One region of the Photobacterium sp. DNB23_23_1 genome, then DNA from elsewhere that is predicted to be linked to it. Evidence: predicted binding sites of a transcription regulator. Region 1 holds the regulator's gene; the other holds the start of a gene.
What was found. The regulator MetJ, encoded in region 1, represses methionine synthesis genes. The targets are predictions, from matches to a motif close to TTAGACNTNTANANGTCTAA.
Positions count from the first base shown of each region.

Region 2: the regulator MetJ is predicted to act here: its motif matches at 7,544-7,563, upstream of metA (homoserine O-acetyltransferase MetA).

Region 1 is NZ_JBNNXT010000003.1:145,977-154,259, reverse strand. Features, by position in the region: gene ACVA53_RS03650 (O-succinylhomoserine (thiol)-lyase) at 1-1,106, opposite strand, end outside; gene metJ (met regulon transcriptional regulator MetJ) at 1,284-1,601, shown strand; gene ACVA53_RS03640 (malic enzyme-like NAD(P)-binding protein) at 1,701-2,951, opposite strand; gene rpmE (50S ribosomal protein L31) at 3,246-3,458, opposite strand; gene priA (primosomal protein N') at 3,691-5,892, shown strand; gene cytR (DNA-binding transcriptional regulator CytR) at 6,064-7,068, shown strand; gene ACVA53_RS03620 (SPOR domain-containing protein) at 7,221-7,820, shown strand; gene hslV (ATP-dependent protease subunit HslV) at 7,955-8,283, shown strand, end outside.
Region 2 is NZ_JBNNXT010000009.1:102-8,384, reverse strand. Features, by position in the region: gene lysC (lysine-sensitive aspartokinase 3) at 1-1,211, shown strand, start outside; gene metH (methionine synthase) at 1,320-4,991, opposite strand; gene ACVA53_RS07855 (cation:proton antiporter) at 5,195-6,478, shown strand; gene metA (homoserine O-acetyltransferase MetA) at 6,550-7,491, opposite strand; rRNA gene rrf (5S ribosomal RNA) at 7,733-7,848, opposite strand; tRNA gene ACVA53_RS07840 (tRNA-Thr) at 7,857-7,932, opposite strand; rRNA gene rrf (5S ribosomal RNA) at 7,980-8,095, opposite strand.

The DNA.
Region 1 (8,283 bases):
TCCTCCAGACCAACCGAGAGCCTCAACAGGGTCGGCTTCAAGCCCGCTTCGGCCTGGGCTTCATCCGACATCGCACGGTGCGTCATACTCGCCGGGTGACAAATCAAGCTCTCCGTTCCGCCTAGTGACTCAGCCAATGAGAAACTGTTGAGCGTTTTTACAAACACTTCCAGCTGCGCCATATCACCGGCAATTTCGAAACTCAGCATCGCCCCAAACCCTTTTTGCTGCTTGAGCGCAATGTCATGGCCCGGGTGCTCAGGCTGGCTCGGGTGGTAAATATTGCCAACCAGCGGCTGTTGCTGCAGGTATGCCAAGATCTGACGGCTATTTTCTTCATGCATCCGCATTCTTGGTGCCAGGGTCCGCAACCCCCGCAATGTCATATAGGCATCGAACGGCGCCCCAGTCGCCCCGATACAATTTGCCCACCAAGCGATCTCTTCGGCATGCTCTTCAGTCTTGGAAATCAACACGCCACCGACCACATCCGAATGGCCGTTAATATATTTGGTGGTTGAATGAACAACAAAATCGGCCCCCAACGCAATAGGCTGCTGAAGGATCGGAGACAGGAAAGTATTGTCGACAGCCACCAATGCCCCAGCTTGTTTCGCTGCAGCACAGAGCTCCGCCACATCCACAATACGTAACAATGGGTTTGACGGGGTTTCCACCCAGATCAACTTGGGCTGCAGTGCCAACGCTTGGGCGACCGCAGTCGGATCAGTTTGGTCAATAAAACGAACCTTAAAGTCGCCCTTTGCCGCACGGGTATTGAACAAGCGATAGGTGCCGCCATAACAATCATGCGGCGCTATGATCAAATCTTCCGGCCCAATCAATGCTGAGGCAAGCAAGTTGATCGCCGCCGTACCACAGTTGGTCACGACCGCGCCCGCGCCCCCCTCAAGCTCTGCCAGCGCATCGGCCAGCGTATTGCGGGTAGGGTTGCCAGAACGGGAATAATCATATTGCGGCACCTCTCCTAGTTGCGAGAAGCTATAGGTCGAGGTTAAATAGAGAGGGGGAACCACAGCATTATACTGGGTATCGGATTCGATGCCGGTGCGAACAGCGACGGTGGCTAGCTTCTTGTCACTCATTATTACTTTCCTTGTCAGGGCGGCCCTGCCGAATAACTTTTATGCAACAACATAGCGACAATTAGTGAAGACGTCAACACTTCTAGACGTCTATATGTCTTTGCTTATGGCAGTAAATCCCGCTAAAATTCAGGCATACTATATTTCATCACTTTTATATCGCTGAGAAGGTAACAAATGGCAGAGTGGAATGGCGAATACATCAGCCCTTACGCGGAACATGGTAAGAAAAACGAGCAAGTCAAAAAAATTACAGTTTCGATTCCATTGAAGGTCCTGAAAATCCTGACAGATGAACGAACTCGTCGCCAAGTCAACAACTTGCGCCATGCCACCAACAGTGAACTACTGTGTGAGGCCTTCCTGCATGCCTATACCGGCCAGCCACTCCCAACTGACGATGATATCCGTAAAGACCGACCGGACGACCTTCCCGCTGAAGCTAAAGCGCTAATGGAAGAAATGGGCATCACATACGAAGATATCAACGAATAAGAATCCAAGTAAACTGCTACGCATAATGCCAGCATTTTATGACGATAAAAAAACCAGCCACATGGCTGGTTTTTTTGTATGCGCTACAGCCTGGAGGATTTACTTCACTTCCATATAGCCAACAGGCATATCGATTCGCGCAACGCCCGAGTCTACCGCCGCTTGGGCTACAGCCTTGGCAACACGTGGCAACAGGCGTGGATCCATCGGTTTAGGGATAATGTATTCGGTACCAAATTCAAGCTTGTCGGCACCTGCCGCCGCAACCACTTCTGCCGGTACAGGCTCTTTTGCCAGTGAGCGAATAGCATCAACGGCAGCGAGCTTCATCTCGTCATTGATTTCGCTCGCGCGAACATCCAATGCCCCGCGGAAGATGAACGGGAAACAGATAACATTGTTTACCTGGTTTGGGTAGTCCGAACGGCCAGTACCCATGATCAAATCATCACGAACGGCATGAGCCAGCTCAGGCTTGATTTCTGGGTCGGGATTAGAACACGCAAATACCACTGGCTTGTCGGCCATTAGTTTCAGTGATTCCGGCGCCAACAGATCGGGGCCCGATACGCCGACAAAAATATCCGCACCTTCAATCACATCTTCTAGCGTACGCTTGTCAGTATTGTTGGCAAACAGCTGCTTGTATTCGTTAATATCATCACGGCGGGTGTGGATCACCCCCTTGCGGTCAAGCATGTAGATTTTCTCTCGCTGGGCGCCGCACTTGATCAGCAACTCCATACACGCTACGGCCGCAGCACCAGCCCCCAAACAGACAATCACTGCTTCATTGATTTTCTTGTCTTGCAGCTCTAGTGCATTGAGCATACCCGCTGCAGTGACAATCGCCGTACCGTGCTGATCGTCATGGAATACAGGTACATGGCAACGCTCAATCAGGCGCTTTTCGATTTCGAAACAGTCAGGTGCCTTGATATCTTCTAGGTTGATCCCACCAAACGTATCGGCAATGTTCGCCACCGTGTCGACAAACTCATCGATAGTACGGTGCTTCACTTCGATGTCTATCGAGTCCAGGCCTGCAAAGCGTTTGAACAGCAGTGCTTTACCTTCCATAACAGGTTTTGACGCCAATGGGCCTAAGTTACCCAAGCCAAGGATAGCGGTACCATTGGTGATCACCGCGACCATGTTGCCTTTACCGGTGTACTTGTAGACATTCTCTGCGTTTTGCGCAATTTCACGCACTGGCTCAGCCACACCCGGGCTGTAGGCTAGCGCCAGGTCTTCGACGGTATTGGCCGGCTTGGTGAGCTCAACGGCAATTTTTCCTGGTACAGGGTAAGCATGGTAGTGAAGGGCCTGTTGGCGAAAATCTTCAGACATAGTGTTCGAAATCCTGACTTGGGTGACTTTATTTTAGATTTTGGACATAGATCATATTCTATGGCAGCACAAAATCCTAGCACCGAACATCTGGTCGATCCAATGATTCCCAGAGTGAGTCGCCGAGGTGGGTGGGGAATATAGCGTATTAGGCGATGGCTAGAAGATGGAATTGCCAACTTTGAAGGCAACAAGATGCTAATAGGGAATAGGGCTGGCAAAACTACGGTAGAAAAAATGGACATAAAAAAAAGGGATGCTTGCGCATCCCCTTTTTCGACATTCATCTGGCAATTACTTGCTAGAAAGCGCACCGAAACGCTTGTTGAATTTGTCGATACGGCCACCAGAGCTAACCTGACGCTGCTTACCAGTGTAGAAAGGGTGACACTTGTCGCATACATCTAGGTTGATGTCTTTACCCATAGTAGAGTTAAATACGAAAGTGTTGCCGCAAGAACAACGAGCGTTTACTGCAGTGTACTCTGGGTGAATACCTTGTTTCATGGGATAACCTCAAAAGTAAGGCCGTGTCGCTCTCCCGATCCAAAGCCGGGCACCACACGCGTTAATAAATATACGTAACGGCTGAACTGCCAATACGCCAAATTAGGCGGCGTATAGTAATCAATCAAACAGTTCAGATCAACCAATATGCGCCTTTTTTCGCCGCTTTGCTGCCCGAGGCTGGGCAAGGTACACTTCTCTATCTTAGTACATGCGGATTTAGCGGTTATATATGACGCCCAATATTGCCCGAGTGGCCCTTCCTGTTCCCCTGGACAAGCAATTTGATTACCTGGTCAAGCCCGGCCAGCAGCCTGCTATCGGTGGGCGGGTCAAAGTGCCGTTTGGGCGCCAGCAGTTAGTTGGGATCGTGATGACCCTTACAGACAAGTCTGATTTCCCTCTTAACCAGCTCAAGCCGATCTACAGCGTACTTGACCACTCGCCACTGTGGGAGCCGAGCCTGTTCAAGCTATTGAACTGGGCCAGCCAATATTACCAATATCCGCTTGGCGATACGCTGGCTAATGCGATGCCAACCTATTTGCGAAAAGGCCGTGAGGCATCACCATCGACACTAAAAATGTGGCAGTTGACTGACGCGGGGCACAACCAACCATTGACGGCCCTCAAGCGGGCACCGCGCCAAGTCCAGGCCTTGACGATGCTGCGTCAGGGGGCTTTGAGCCATGAAGCCCTGCTTGCCGAAGAGGTCAGCAATGCCACGTTGAAAGCCTTGACCGAAAAAGGGTGGATTGAAGCGCTCGAGCAAGCACCAGCAATGCGTCACTGGCAATCGCAGTTCGCGGTTACCGAGGAGAAACCCCGTCTCAACGAGGAGCAAGCCTTGGCGATTGCCAGTGTCAACGCCAATCCGGAATTTGGCTGCTACCTGCTAGAAGGTGTTACTGGCTCGGGCAAGACCGAGGTTTACCTCAACCTGCTTGAGCCCGTGCTAGCGGCCGGCAAGCAAGCGTTGATCCTGGTGCCGGAAATTGGCCTGACTCCACAAACTATCAACCGCTTCCGCCGCCGCTTCAATGTGCCGCTGGAGACGATCCACTCCGGGCTTAACGACACCGAACGGCTGTCAGCCTGGCTTGCCGGGCGTGATAACCAAGCCGGGATCATCATCGGCACCCGATCGGCCCTGTTCACCCCGTTTGCCAACCTCGGCATTATCATTGTCGACGAGGAGCATGACGCTTCCTATAAGCAGCAGGACAGCCTGCGTTACCATGCCCGTGATCTGGCCGTGATGCGTGCCAGCCAGGCCAATATTCCGATCGTGCTCGGCTCCGCAACCCCGGCACTGGAAACGCTGCACAACGCCAAAAGTGGCAAATACCACCACCTTATTCTGTCACGCCGAGCAGGCGCTGCCCAGGCTGCCCGCCATGGCGTGCTGGACGTCAAAGGGCAATACCTAGAGGCGGGATTATCTGCCCCACTGATCGCCCGAATGCGCCAGCACCTCGAGGCCGGTAACCAGGTCATGCTGTTCCTCAATCGCCGTGGGTTCGCACCGGCGGTGATCTGCCATGACTGTGGCTGGCTGGCCGAGTGCAAGCGCTGTGACGCCTACTATACCTTCCACCAGCAAAGCGGTGAGCTACGCTGCCACCACTGTGCCACCCAGCGTCCGATGATGCACCAGTGCGGCCAGTGTGGTTCGACCCAGCTCAATGCGGTGGGTGTTGGTACCGAACAGCTCGAGCAGCAACTCGAGATGTTGTTTCCGAATTACAGGACCGTGCGTATCGACCGCGACAGTACCCGCCGTAAGGGCAGCCTTGAGCACTACCTCGAGGCCATTCGCAACAACGAATACCAAATATTGATTGGCACCCAGATGCTGGCCAAGGGTCACCATTTTCCCGATGTCACCCTGGTTGCCCTACTTGATGTCGACAGTGCACTGTTCAGCAACGATTTCCGGGCCAGCGAACGCTTGGCCCAATTGTTTATCCAGGTCGCCGGCCGTGCGGGACGGGCCAGCAAACCCGGAGAAGTGGTATTACAAACCCATCATCCTGAGCATGGTCTGCTCCAGGCCCTGCTCTACAAGGGCTACGATCACTTCGCCTCGGGTGCCCTGAGCGAGCGCAAGCAAGCATGGCTGCCACCGTTCACCTACTTGGCCTTGCTGCGGGCCGAAGCCAACCAAAGCGAGCTGGTCGAGCAGTTCCTCCAACAGGTGAGAGGAATTTTCGAAACCAGTCCTGTCGCCAGCCAAGAAACAATGGTAATGGGCCCCAATCCTGCTCCGCTGTCACGCCGGGCGGGCCGCTACCGTTGGCAGTTACTACTACAAGCACCTAGCCGCAGGGCATTGCAACAGTGGCTGTCTGTTGCCAAGCCTGCCATCGCTTTGCTTCCTCTTGCCAAGAAAATCCGTTGGTCGATTGATGTCGAACCGCAGGATTTAACTTAAAATGAACAATGCGACATATGTCACATATTGGATGTAATTTATGCTGTTTAAAGCATGTTTAATCCCCGGCATACAGCCTACAATAACAAGCTCGCTGGCTTAGGTATCGGCTGCTTTGGCCATGATCCCCAGCGGAAAAAGAGAGAAAAATAATAGAGAGGAACCTTAACTATGGCGACAATGAAGGATGTTGCCCAGCTCGCCGGTGTCTCGACGGCCACGGTCTCCCGTGCCCTGATGAACCCGGAAAAAGTGTCAGCCTCGACCCGAAAAAAGGTCGAACAGGCTGTCATGGATGCTGGCTATTCACCCAATTCACTGGCTAGGAATCTTCGTCGCAACGAATCAAAAACTATCGTCACTATTGTGCCCGATATCTGTGATCCCTATTTCACCGAGATCATCCGGGGTATCGAAGAAGCGGCGATGGAACATGGTTACCTGGTCCTGCTTGGCGATAGCGGGCAACAGAAAACCCGTGAGAATTCGTTTGTTAACCTAGTATTCACCAAACAAGCCGACGGTATGTTACTGCTCGGTACTGACCTACCCTTTGATGTCAGCAAGCCTGAGCAAAAGAACCTACCGCCTATGGTCATGGCGTGTGAGTTTGCCCCGGAGCTCGAACTGCCAACGGTCCATATCGACAACCTGACCGCAGCCTTTGAGGCCGTCAATTATCTGACCCAAATGGGGCACAAACGCATTGCCCAAGTCACCGGGCCTGACAATGCAGCCTTGTGCCAGTTCCGATCTCAGGGTTACCAGCAGGCGCTGCGTCGGGCGGGGGTTGAACTCAACCCCGCGTATACGGTCAAGAGCGACTTCAGCTTTGCCGGTGGTGCCCGTGCGGTTACAGCCCTATTGTCGCTACCCGAGCCTCCAACAGCTCTGTTATGCCACAACGATGTAATGGCGATCGGTGCTATGCAGCAAGCTAAGCGCCTTGGCTTTCGGGTGCCACAAGATCTGTCAATTGTCGGCTTCGATGATATTCAGTTTGCTGAATACTGCGATCCACCGCTTACCACCGTCTCCCAACCACGCTACGAGATCGGGCGACAGTCGATGATGATGCTGCTCGATATCCTCAAGGGTAAGGACATTGCCTCTGGCTCACGTCTGCTCGATGCTAAGCTGGTGATCCGCGAAAGTGCCGCGCCACCCGCCAACTAAGCCGGCTTACCACGCAATTTTTGGGTACAAGCTCACAAAACCTATACCTTACGGTGCAACCTAAAAGTCAGGATGCATCGCAAGGTCTGGTCAGAGCTGACGCAAATTTGTACCATAGGTTTATTCAACTCACCTTAATACTGATTGACATCGTGGCTACCAAAGATTACGTCAAACGCGGCAGAGCCGCCGCCAAGAAACCCCGTGGCAACCGCAATCAAGTCTCAAGCAGTGGCTTCCCGATCAAATGGGCTGCTATCGCCCTGTGCTTGGTTGGAGCCCTGGGCTATGGGCTGTATTACCTGTCCGCCAACCCGGCCCCGCAACCCCAACAACCCACCAGCCCGTCGGTTACCAAGCCCGAGCCGGTCAAACCGGTAAGACCGAAGGCGGAACCTGTGACGCCGCCAAAAGCGTCCAAACCGCTACCGCCTAAGCCGGAAGAGAAATGGCGTTATATCGAAGAGCTGGAAAACAAGGAAGTGCAGGTCGATGCCAAGAAAGAACAAGCCCCGACCAAGCCATACTTGATGCAGTGCGGTGCCTACCGCAGCCAGAGTCAGGCCGAAGAACGTAAGGCCATGATTGCTTTCCAGGGACTGACTAGCCAAATCAAGGTCAGCCAGGGTGAAAAAGGCAACTGGTACCGGGTGGTTCTCGGGCCTTATCCGCAAAAACGCAAGGCCGAAAGCGACCGTAACCAGTTACGCCGGGCCGGTATCGAGCCATGCGCTATCTGGTTCTGGGAGTAGCCCAGCAGTCGAATAAATAAGGATGCCTGTGGCATCCTTTTCTTTTCCCCCTTGAAACTTTTCCCAGCCGTCCCCAGATCTGCAATATATCGAAACCGGCATGATGACCGGAGCAGACCACAAGAGGTAAGACCGTGACAACTATCGTATCTGTTCGTCGAAACGGTAAAGTCGTTATCGCAGGTGATGGCCAGGTGTCCCTTGGCAACACCGTCATGAAAGGTAACGCCCGCAAAGTACGCCGTTTATACAACAACAAAGTTCTGGCTGGCTTTGCTGGCGGCACAGCGGACGCCTTCACCCTATTTGAACGTTTCGAGCGCAAGCTGGAAATGCACCAAGGCCACTTGCTAAAAGCAGCTGTGGAACTAGCAAAAGACTGGCGTACCGACCGTATGCTACGCAAACTGGAAGCCCTACTGGCTGTCGCGGATGAAACCGGCTCACTGATCATCACCGGCAA
Region 2 (8,283 bases), on a different contig from region 1:
TAGTTGAACTTGCAAATGGAATTGCCAATAACGAACAGCGATCCCAGCGGCTACAGCAATTGAAATCGATACACCAAAACATTATCGACAAACTGGCTCACCCTGAAGCCGTTGCTGACCACATAGAACAATTAATCAATACTGTGGCAAACCTTGCAGAGCAGGCTATTGACGCGCCTTCAACTAAGCTGACCGATCAGCTGGTTGCCCATGGCGAGTTGTTGTCGACCCACCTGTTCAGCCAGATTCTCAACGAAATGGGGGCTTCAGCCCTGCGTTTCGATATCCGTTCAGTTATGCGCACTGACGGCCAGCATGGTAAAGCCGTTCCGGATATTGATGCTATCCATCAGCTTGCCGATGAACAGCTTCAGCCACTGCTAGCTAGCGATACGATTATCGTATCCCAAGGCTTCATTGGCTCTGACAGTGATGGGCAAACGACGACTTTAGGCCGCGGCGGTAGTGATTACAGTGCCGCTTTAGTCGCCGAAGCTATCAGCGCGGGCACTCTGGAAATCTGGACCGATGTACCGGGTATGTACTCCACAGATCCGCGTATCACTGCTAATGCCAAGCCAATCAGCGAGATAAGCTTTAGCGAAGCCTCTGAAATGGCTAATTTCGGGGCAAAAATTCTCCATCCGTCGACCCTGTTGCCAGCAGTCCGCCAGCAGATCCCTGTCTTTATCGGTTCATCAAAAGCACCGGAACAAGGTGGTACCTGGATCCGCCAACAGGTCAGCGAACCACCAAAATTCAGAGCTTTGGCACTGCGCTGTAATCAAACCATGGTGACGCTAACGAGCCTGAATATGTTCCAAGCCTATGGGTTCCTTTCAGAGGTCTTCCGTATTTTGGCCGAACACAAAATCTCGGTCGACTTGATCACCACATCAGAAGTCAGTGTGTCACTGACTCTGGATCAAACCGATACCGGCGGGGGCGCACCTAGCCTACCTGCCGCAGCGATGGAGCAACTGAGCCAGCTATGCCGGGTAGAGGTTGAACAAGATCTTTGCCTAGTCGCACTGATCGGGAACGATCTCGGTGATGCACCGGGTGCCGCAACCCAGGTCTTCAGTCGCCTAGAGCAATACAGTCCACGGATGATCTGCTTTGGTGCCAGCACCCACAACCTGTGCTTCTTGGTCAAAACCGAAGAATCACGCGAAGTGGTCAAGGTATTGCACCACGGTCTGTTCGAGTAATATCAAGCTGAATTCAGCCGATAGATACAAAATAAGAAAAGGCGCTCACTGAGCGCCTTTTTTATCTGTGCTGATTAACTTCAAACTCGGCAGAACTATAAGCAACAGCTAGTTATTCAAGTTCGGACCCAGCCATTTTTCAGCCTCGATAAGATCCCAGCCTTTACGATCGGCATAGCTGTCACGTTGATCATTCTGGATCTGGGCAATCGCAAAGTAGCGAGAGTCTGGGTGGGAGAAATACCAACCCGATACCGACGCACCCGGCCACATGGCATAGCTGGTTGTCAGTGACATATCGATCGTCTCTTCTACCTTCAGCAACTCCCACAAGCTGCCCTTTTCCGTATGCTCCGGACAGGCTGGATAACCCGGTGCAGGGCGGATCCCTTGGTATTTCTCACGGATCAGATCGTCATTGGACAAATCCTCCTCCGGCGAATAACCCCAAATATCCTTACGCACCTGCTCGTGAAGGTACTCGGCAAACGCTTCGGCCAAGCGATCAGCAATCGCTTGGATCATAATGGCATTGTAATCATCCCCTGCCGCCTTATAAGCATCGGCCAGGTCACGCTCACCAATCCCCCCCGTTACCGCAAAGGCACCGATCCAATCCGCTTTCCCGCTCTCTTTTGGCGCGATGTAATCAGACAGGCAATAATTGAAACCTTTCGGTTTCTCCGTTTGCTGACGCAAGTTATGCAGTACCTTGGCAACCTCAGTGCGAGACTCGTCAGTATAGACCTCGATATCATCGCCTACACTGTTGGCCGGGAACATGGCACACATACCACGGGCTTCCAGCAAGCCTTCCTGCTCAACGCGGTCGAGTAAGTCATTAGCATCTTTAAACAAACGGCGGGCTTCCTCACCCACTTCCTCATGATCAAGGATGGCCGGATATTTACCCATCAACGACCAGGTCATGAAGAATGGCGTCCAGTCGATATACTGGCGCAGGATCGCCACATCAAAGTCCTCAAACACTTGAACACCCGATTTACATGGTGCTGGCGGCGTATAGCTCTCCCAGTCAATGGCCACGCGATTTGCCCGCGCCACTTCCAGAGAAACCGGCTTGGTCTTGGGCCGCTTACGGCTGTGCTGATCACGCACCCTGACATAATCGGCATCGAGTTTTTCGACAAAGGCCGGACGCAGCTCATCAGATAGTAACGAAGTACACACCCCAACGGCGCGAGAAGCGTTGTTCACATACACAACCGGATGGCTGTAGTTCTGCTCTATCTTCACTGCCGTATGCGCTTTGGAGGTTGTCGCCCCGCCAATAAGTAAAGGTAACTCAAAGCCTTGTCGTTCCATTTCCTTGGCGACATGTACCATCTCATCAAGTGATGGAGTGATCAGGCCGGATAGGCCAATGATATCGACATTTTCTTCCTTGGCGACCTTGAGGATCTTTTCACACGATACCATCACACCCAGATCGATGATCTCGTAGTTATTACACTGAAGTACAACACCTACAATATTTTTACCAATATCATGAACATCGCCTTTTACCGTTGCCAGCAGGATCTTGCCGTTAGTACTTCCGGCCTGCTTCTCAGCATTGATATATGGCTCGAGGTGGCCAACGGCTTGTTTCATGACACGGGCAGATTTCACCACCTGCGGCAGGAACATCTTGCCTTCACCGAACAAGTCACCAACCACGTTCATACCGTCCATCAACGGTCCTTCAATGACCTCCAACGGCTTGGATGCATTCACCCGCGCTTCTTCGGTGTCTTCGACAATAAACTCGGTGATGCCTTTGACCAACGCATGCTCAAGTCGTTTTTCTACCGGCCAGGTGCGCCATTCCAAGGCAGAGGCATCTTCTTCTTTACCGACGCCTTTATTGGCATATTCAGCAGCAATGTCCAACAAGCGTTCCGTCGAGTCATCACGTCGGTTCAGCACCACATCTTCGACGGCCTCACGCAATTTTTCTGGAACGTTGTCATAGACTTCAAGTTGACCTGCGTTGACGATCCCCATATCCATACCATGCTTGAAGCAGTGATAAAGGAAAACAGCATGGATAGCCTCACGCACATAGTTATTACCACGGAACGAGAAAGAGACATTGGACACGCCACCAGAGATCATCGCATGGGGCAAATCACGCTTGATATCGGCGACAGCTTCAATGAAGTCCACCGCATAGTTATTGTGCTCATCAATACCGGTCGCAACGGCAAAGATATTCGGGTCAAAGATGATATCTTCCGGCGGGAAGCCGACCTCATCAACTAATATCCGGTAGGCATTGGTACAAATTTCCAGCTTGCGCTCTCTGGTATCAGCCTGCCCGACTTCATCAAACGCCATCACAATCACAGCAGCGCCGTAGCGGCGGATCAGCTTGGCCTGCTCAACAAACTTCTCTTTGCCTTCCTTGAGCGAGATAGAGTTAACAATTCCCTTGCCCTGAATGCACTTCAGGCCAGCTTCGATCACTTCCCACTTAGAGGAGTCGACCATGATAGGAACTTTTGATATTTCCGGCTCAGAAGCACATAGGTTGAGGAATCGAACCATGCACGCCTCAGCATCCAGCATCCCTTCATCCATGTTGATATCGATGATCTGAGCGCCGTTTTCGACCTGCTGACGGGCGACATCCAGCGCCTCGTCATACAACTCTTCTTTGATCAGGCGTTTGAATCTTGCCGAGCCGGTAACATTAGTTCGCTCTCCAACATTAACAAACAAGGTATCCTTCTCGATGATCAAAGGTTCAAGGCCAGATAGTCGGCAACTAACCGATAATTCTGGTAATGCGCGAGGGCTCACCTTTGCCACAGCTTCGGCCATCTGGCGGATATGCTCCGGCGTGGTACCACAACATCCTCCGACCAAATTAAGGAAGCCACTCTGCGCCCACTCTTTAATATGCTCGGCCATCTCTTCCGGGGACAAATCATATTCGCCAAACGCGTTTGGTAGGCCGGCATTCGGATGGGCAGATACCGCACATTCGGAGATGCGTGACAGTTCTTCAACATACTGGCGGAGCTCATCAGGCCCAAGTGCACAGTTCAAACCAAACGAGATTGGTTTGACATGACGAAGAGAATGGTAGAAAGCTTCTGTTGTTTGGCCCGAAAGAGTCCGACCAGAAGCATCGGTGATGGTGCCAGAAATCATGACCGGCAGCGAACAACCATCTTCGTCAAAAACAGTATCCACCGCAAATGCACAGGCTTTAGCATTAAGAGTATCGAAAATAGTTTCGATAAGGATGATATCGGCTCCGCCTTTGATCAACGCACGCGTTGACTCGGCGTAAGCCTCAACAAGCTGATCAAAGGTAACATTTCGGTAGCCGGGGTCGTTCACATCCGGTGAGATAGAACAGGTACGGTTAGTCGGGCCAAGTACGCCAGCAACAAAACGCGGTTTATCCGGCGTCTTTGCCGTCCACTCGTCAGCGACTTGGCGAGCGAGTTTGGCTGCCTCAAGATTAATCTCACCACTCAACGCTTCCATCTCGTAATCAGCCATCGCGATCGTGGTTGCGTTGAAGGTGTTAGTCTCTAAGATATCAGCACCGGCCTCAAGATAAGCTACGTGAATATCTTTGATCAATTGCGGCTGTGTCAGTACCAGTAAGTCGTTATTGCCCTTGAGATCCATGTGCCAATCGGCAAAACGCTCACCGCGATAATCTTGCTCTTCCAGCTTATAGTCCTGGATCATGGTGCCCATGCCACCATCAATGATCAGGATCTGCTCTGCCAAGCGCTTATTTAATAAATCCTTGCCCATCAACACCACTTTACTTCCTTATCTAATGTTACAGCTAGTTCACATCCTACCATAGCAACAATGGAAATCTAGACGTCTAAAGGGCTTTTCATTGATTAAATTTTAACTCATTGAAAGAAATTAGTGATAGCTATCGAGCAGTGATAGATTTATATTTTGACACAATTTTCAGCTTTACTTTAAATCACCATCGAGGTCATGGGATGTCAGTTTACAGCACCCTCTGTTTCCTAGCGGCAGCAGCTATGCTTATCGCTTTTATAAACAGCAAAATAGGAAAAATGCAGACCACTATCGCCATTACCGCGGGAGCATTGATGCTATCTCTAGGCATTATTGTTGCCGGACATAATGGCTGGTTCTATCTTGAAAATATTGCTGCAAGCCAACTTGGCGAGATCAACTTTGAAAACTTCTTGCTCAAAGGGATTTTGGGGTTCTTGCTCTTTGCTGGCGGCTTGGGGATCAAACTGCCTCACCTTGAAGACCAAAAGTGGGAAATCACCACACTGGCACTGGCGGCGACCTTGTTCTCGACCTTTTTTATCGGTTTTGCTTTATGGGGCATTTGTCAGGCTATCGGTATCCAGCTCGACCTGATCTATTGCCTCATCTTCGGCTCACTGATCTCTCCTACTGACCCGATAGCGGTCCTCGCTATAGTAAAAAAACTCGATGCACCAAAACGGATTTCTACCCAAATTGAGGGCGAATCTTTATTCAATGACGGCTTTGGCCTTGTCATTTTCGTTACCCTGTTTACCATCGCTTTTGGTAACGAAGCCCCTACTATACTAGGTGTTGGCCAATTGTTCCTACAGGAAGCCATTGGCGGTATTGCCTACGGCTTTGCTCTTGGTCTGATTTTCCATTACCTAATCAGTTCAACCAATGACCACTCTATGGAACTGCTGCTGACCCTGGGAATACCAACGGCAGGCTATGTCTTTGCTGATGTCATCCATGTCTCTGGCCCGCTGGCAATGGTGGTATCAGGGATCATGATTGGTAACTGGACCCGCTATATCGGCTTTTCCAAAGAGAGTGAAGATCATCTCGACCACTTTTGGGAGCTGGTCGATGAGTTCCTCAATGGGGTGCTATTCCTTTTGATTGGTATGAGTATGCTGCAGTTCAGTTTCCACCAAGAAGACTGGGTACTGATGGTGATTGCCGTTCCATTGGTCCTCTTGAGCCGCTTCCTCAGCGTCAAGCTCTCTTATCTCGGTTTCCAGCGATACCGAGACTATAACCCGATGTCGGTTAAAATCCTGACTTGGGGTGGGTTACGAGGCGGCTTGGCCCTTGCTATGGCCATGGCTATCCCCGCCGGGGTGATGGTGATCCCGGATAAGAATATCGATGTCCGGGAAATTATGCTGGTCATGACCTATTCGGTGGTAGTGTTCTCGATTCTGATCCAAGGCTCAACAATCACCTCCCTGATCCACAAGGCCAAGCACTGGGAAGCTGAAAACAACACCTAATGTGTTCTCGGCTGGGTCAGCTATATAAAGAAGACCTGCAGATGCAGGTCTTTTTTATCTCACCAAAGGGGCTATTCACCCTTAGTGAAATTAGCTTCAGAAAACTTATCCAAGTCGTAAGGTGTTTGCTGGTAAACACAATAATTCAGCCAGTTAGAAAACAACAAATGACCATGGCTACGCCAACTGCCGATTGGCGGGTTTTCCGGATTGTTATCAGGGTAGTAATTAACTGGCACCTGTGGCTCCATTCCTTCACCAACATCCCGCGTATACTCATTGTGTAAAGTATCGACATCATATTCAGGATGACCGGTTACAAAGACATTTCGCTTGTCTTTGGTTGCCGCCAGGTATACCCCAGCCTGATCCGAGGTAGCTAGAATATCAAGATCAGTATGTTCTGCCAGATACTCTGGCGAGAAGTCCGCATAGCGAGAATGCGGCGCTAGAAAGGAATCATCAAAGCCACGCAAGATCGGATTATGACAATCATGGGTTCGATGCCAATATACCCCAGATAACTTTTCCTTACGTGTACGTTTAGGCAAGTCGTAAAGTAGCTTCAGCCCTGCCTGAGCAGCCCAGCACACGAACAAGGTCGAGGTGACATGCTCCTTAGCCCAATTCATGATGGTTTGGATCTCTTCCCAATACAGTACATCTTCGAACTGAACCAAGCCCAATGGTGCTCCTGTGACAATAAGGCCATCAAAATTACGATCCTTGACCATCTCAAACTGGCGATAGAAAGTGTCCAGATGCTCTGTCGGCGTATTCTTGGTCGGTCGGTTATCAATCCGCAGCAGTTCAACGTCTACCTGTAGCGGGCTATTGGACAGCAGGCGGAGGAACTGGGTTTCTGTTTCGATTTTCTTCGGCATCAAGTTCAGCAGCAACACCTTTAAGGGGCGGATTTCCTGACTTGACGCACGAGCCTCCGACATCACGAAGATATTCTCACCTCGCAAGATATCGGTAGCAGGCAGTTTGTCAGGGATCTTAATCGGCATCGGTGCTTCTCCTTAAACGTTTTCTCGTCTTTACCATCTATTGAAGGGATGTTTAGACGTCCAGATTTCTAAATAAAACTATAAGAGATCCGTCGCGGGTGCAAGTAAAAGAAGATTAAAATAATCAAAGCAAGGTGCTACGAGTATGAAGAAAACTCATAAAAACATGGGGATTGATAATGGCATTTTTGAAAGGCCAGAAATGAAAAAACCCAGCCGTTAGGCTGGGTTTAGAAGAAGAGTTCAGCAATGACCTACTCTCACATGGGGAGACCCCACACTACCATCGGCGCTACAACGTTTCACTACTGAGTTCGGCATGGGATCAGGTGGGACCATTGTGCTATTGTCGCTGAACAAAATCGTGGTGCTAGTACCCAGATTCGAACTGGGGACCTCACCCTTACCAAGGGTGCGCTCTACCAACTGAGCTATACCAGCACTCAATTCTGTGTCGAAATCCGCTGCTGCGAATTTCAAAATTGGGAGCCTGGCGATGTCCTACTCTCACATGGGGAGACCCCACACTACCATCGGCGCTATTACGTTTCACTGCTGAGTTCGGCATGGGATCAGGTGGGTCCATAACGCTATGGTCGCCAAGCAAATTCTTTTGAATATATTCCGCTGGCTATAAAGCCCGCTAGCTACGTTAAGTTGCTCTCTCGCTCAGTCATTTAGCAGGCTAAACTCCTTCACTCGACTCACAACTTGTCTTGCTATCGAACTTTATCCCGGCGCTACCTCTGGTAGGCGGAATATCTTCATAATCTGGGAAAATCTGACTAGGTT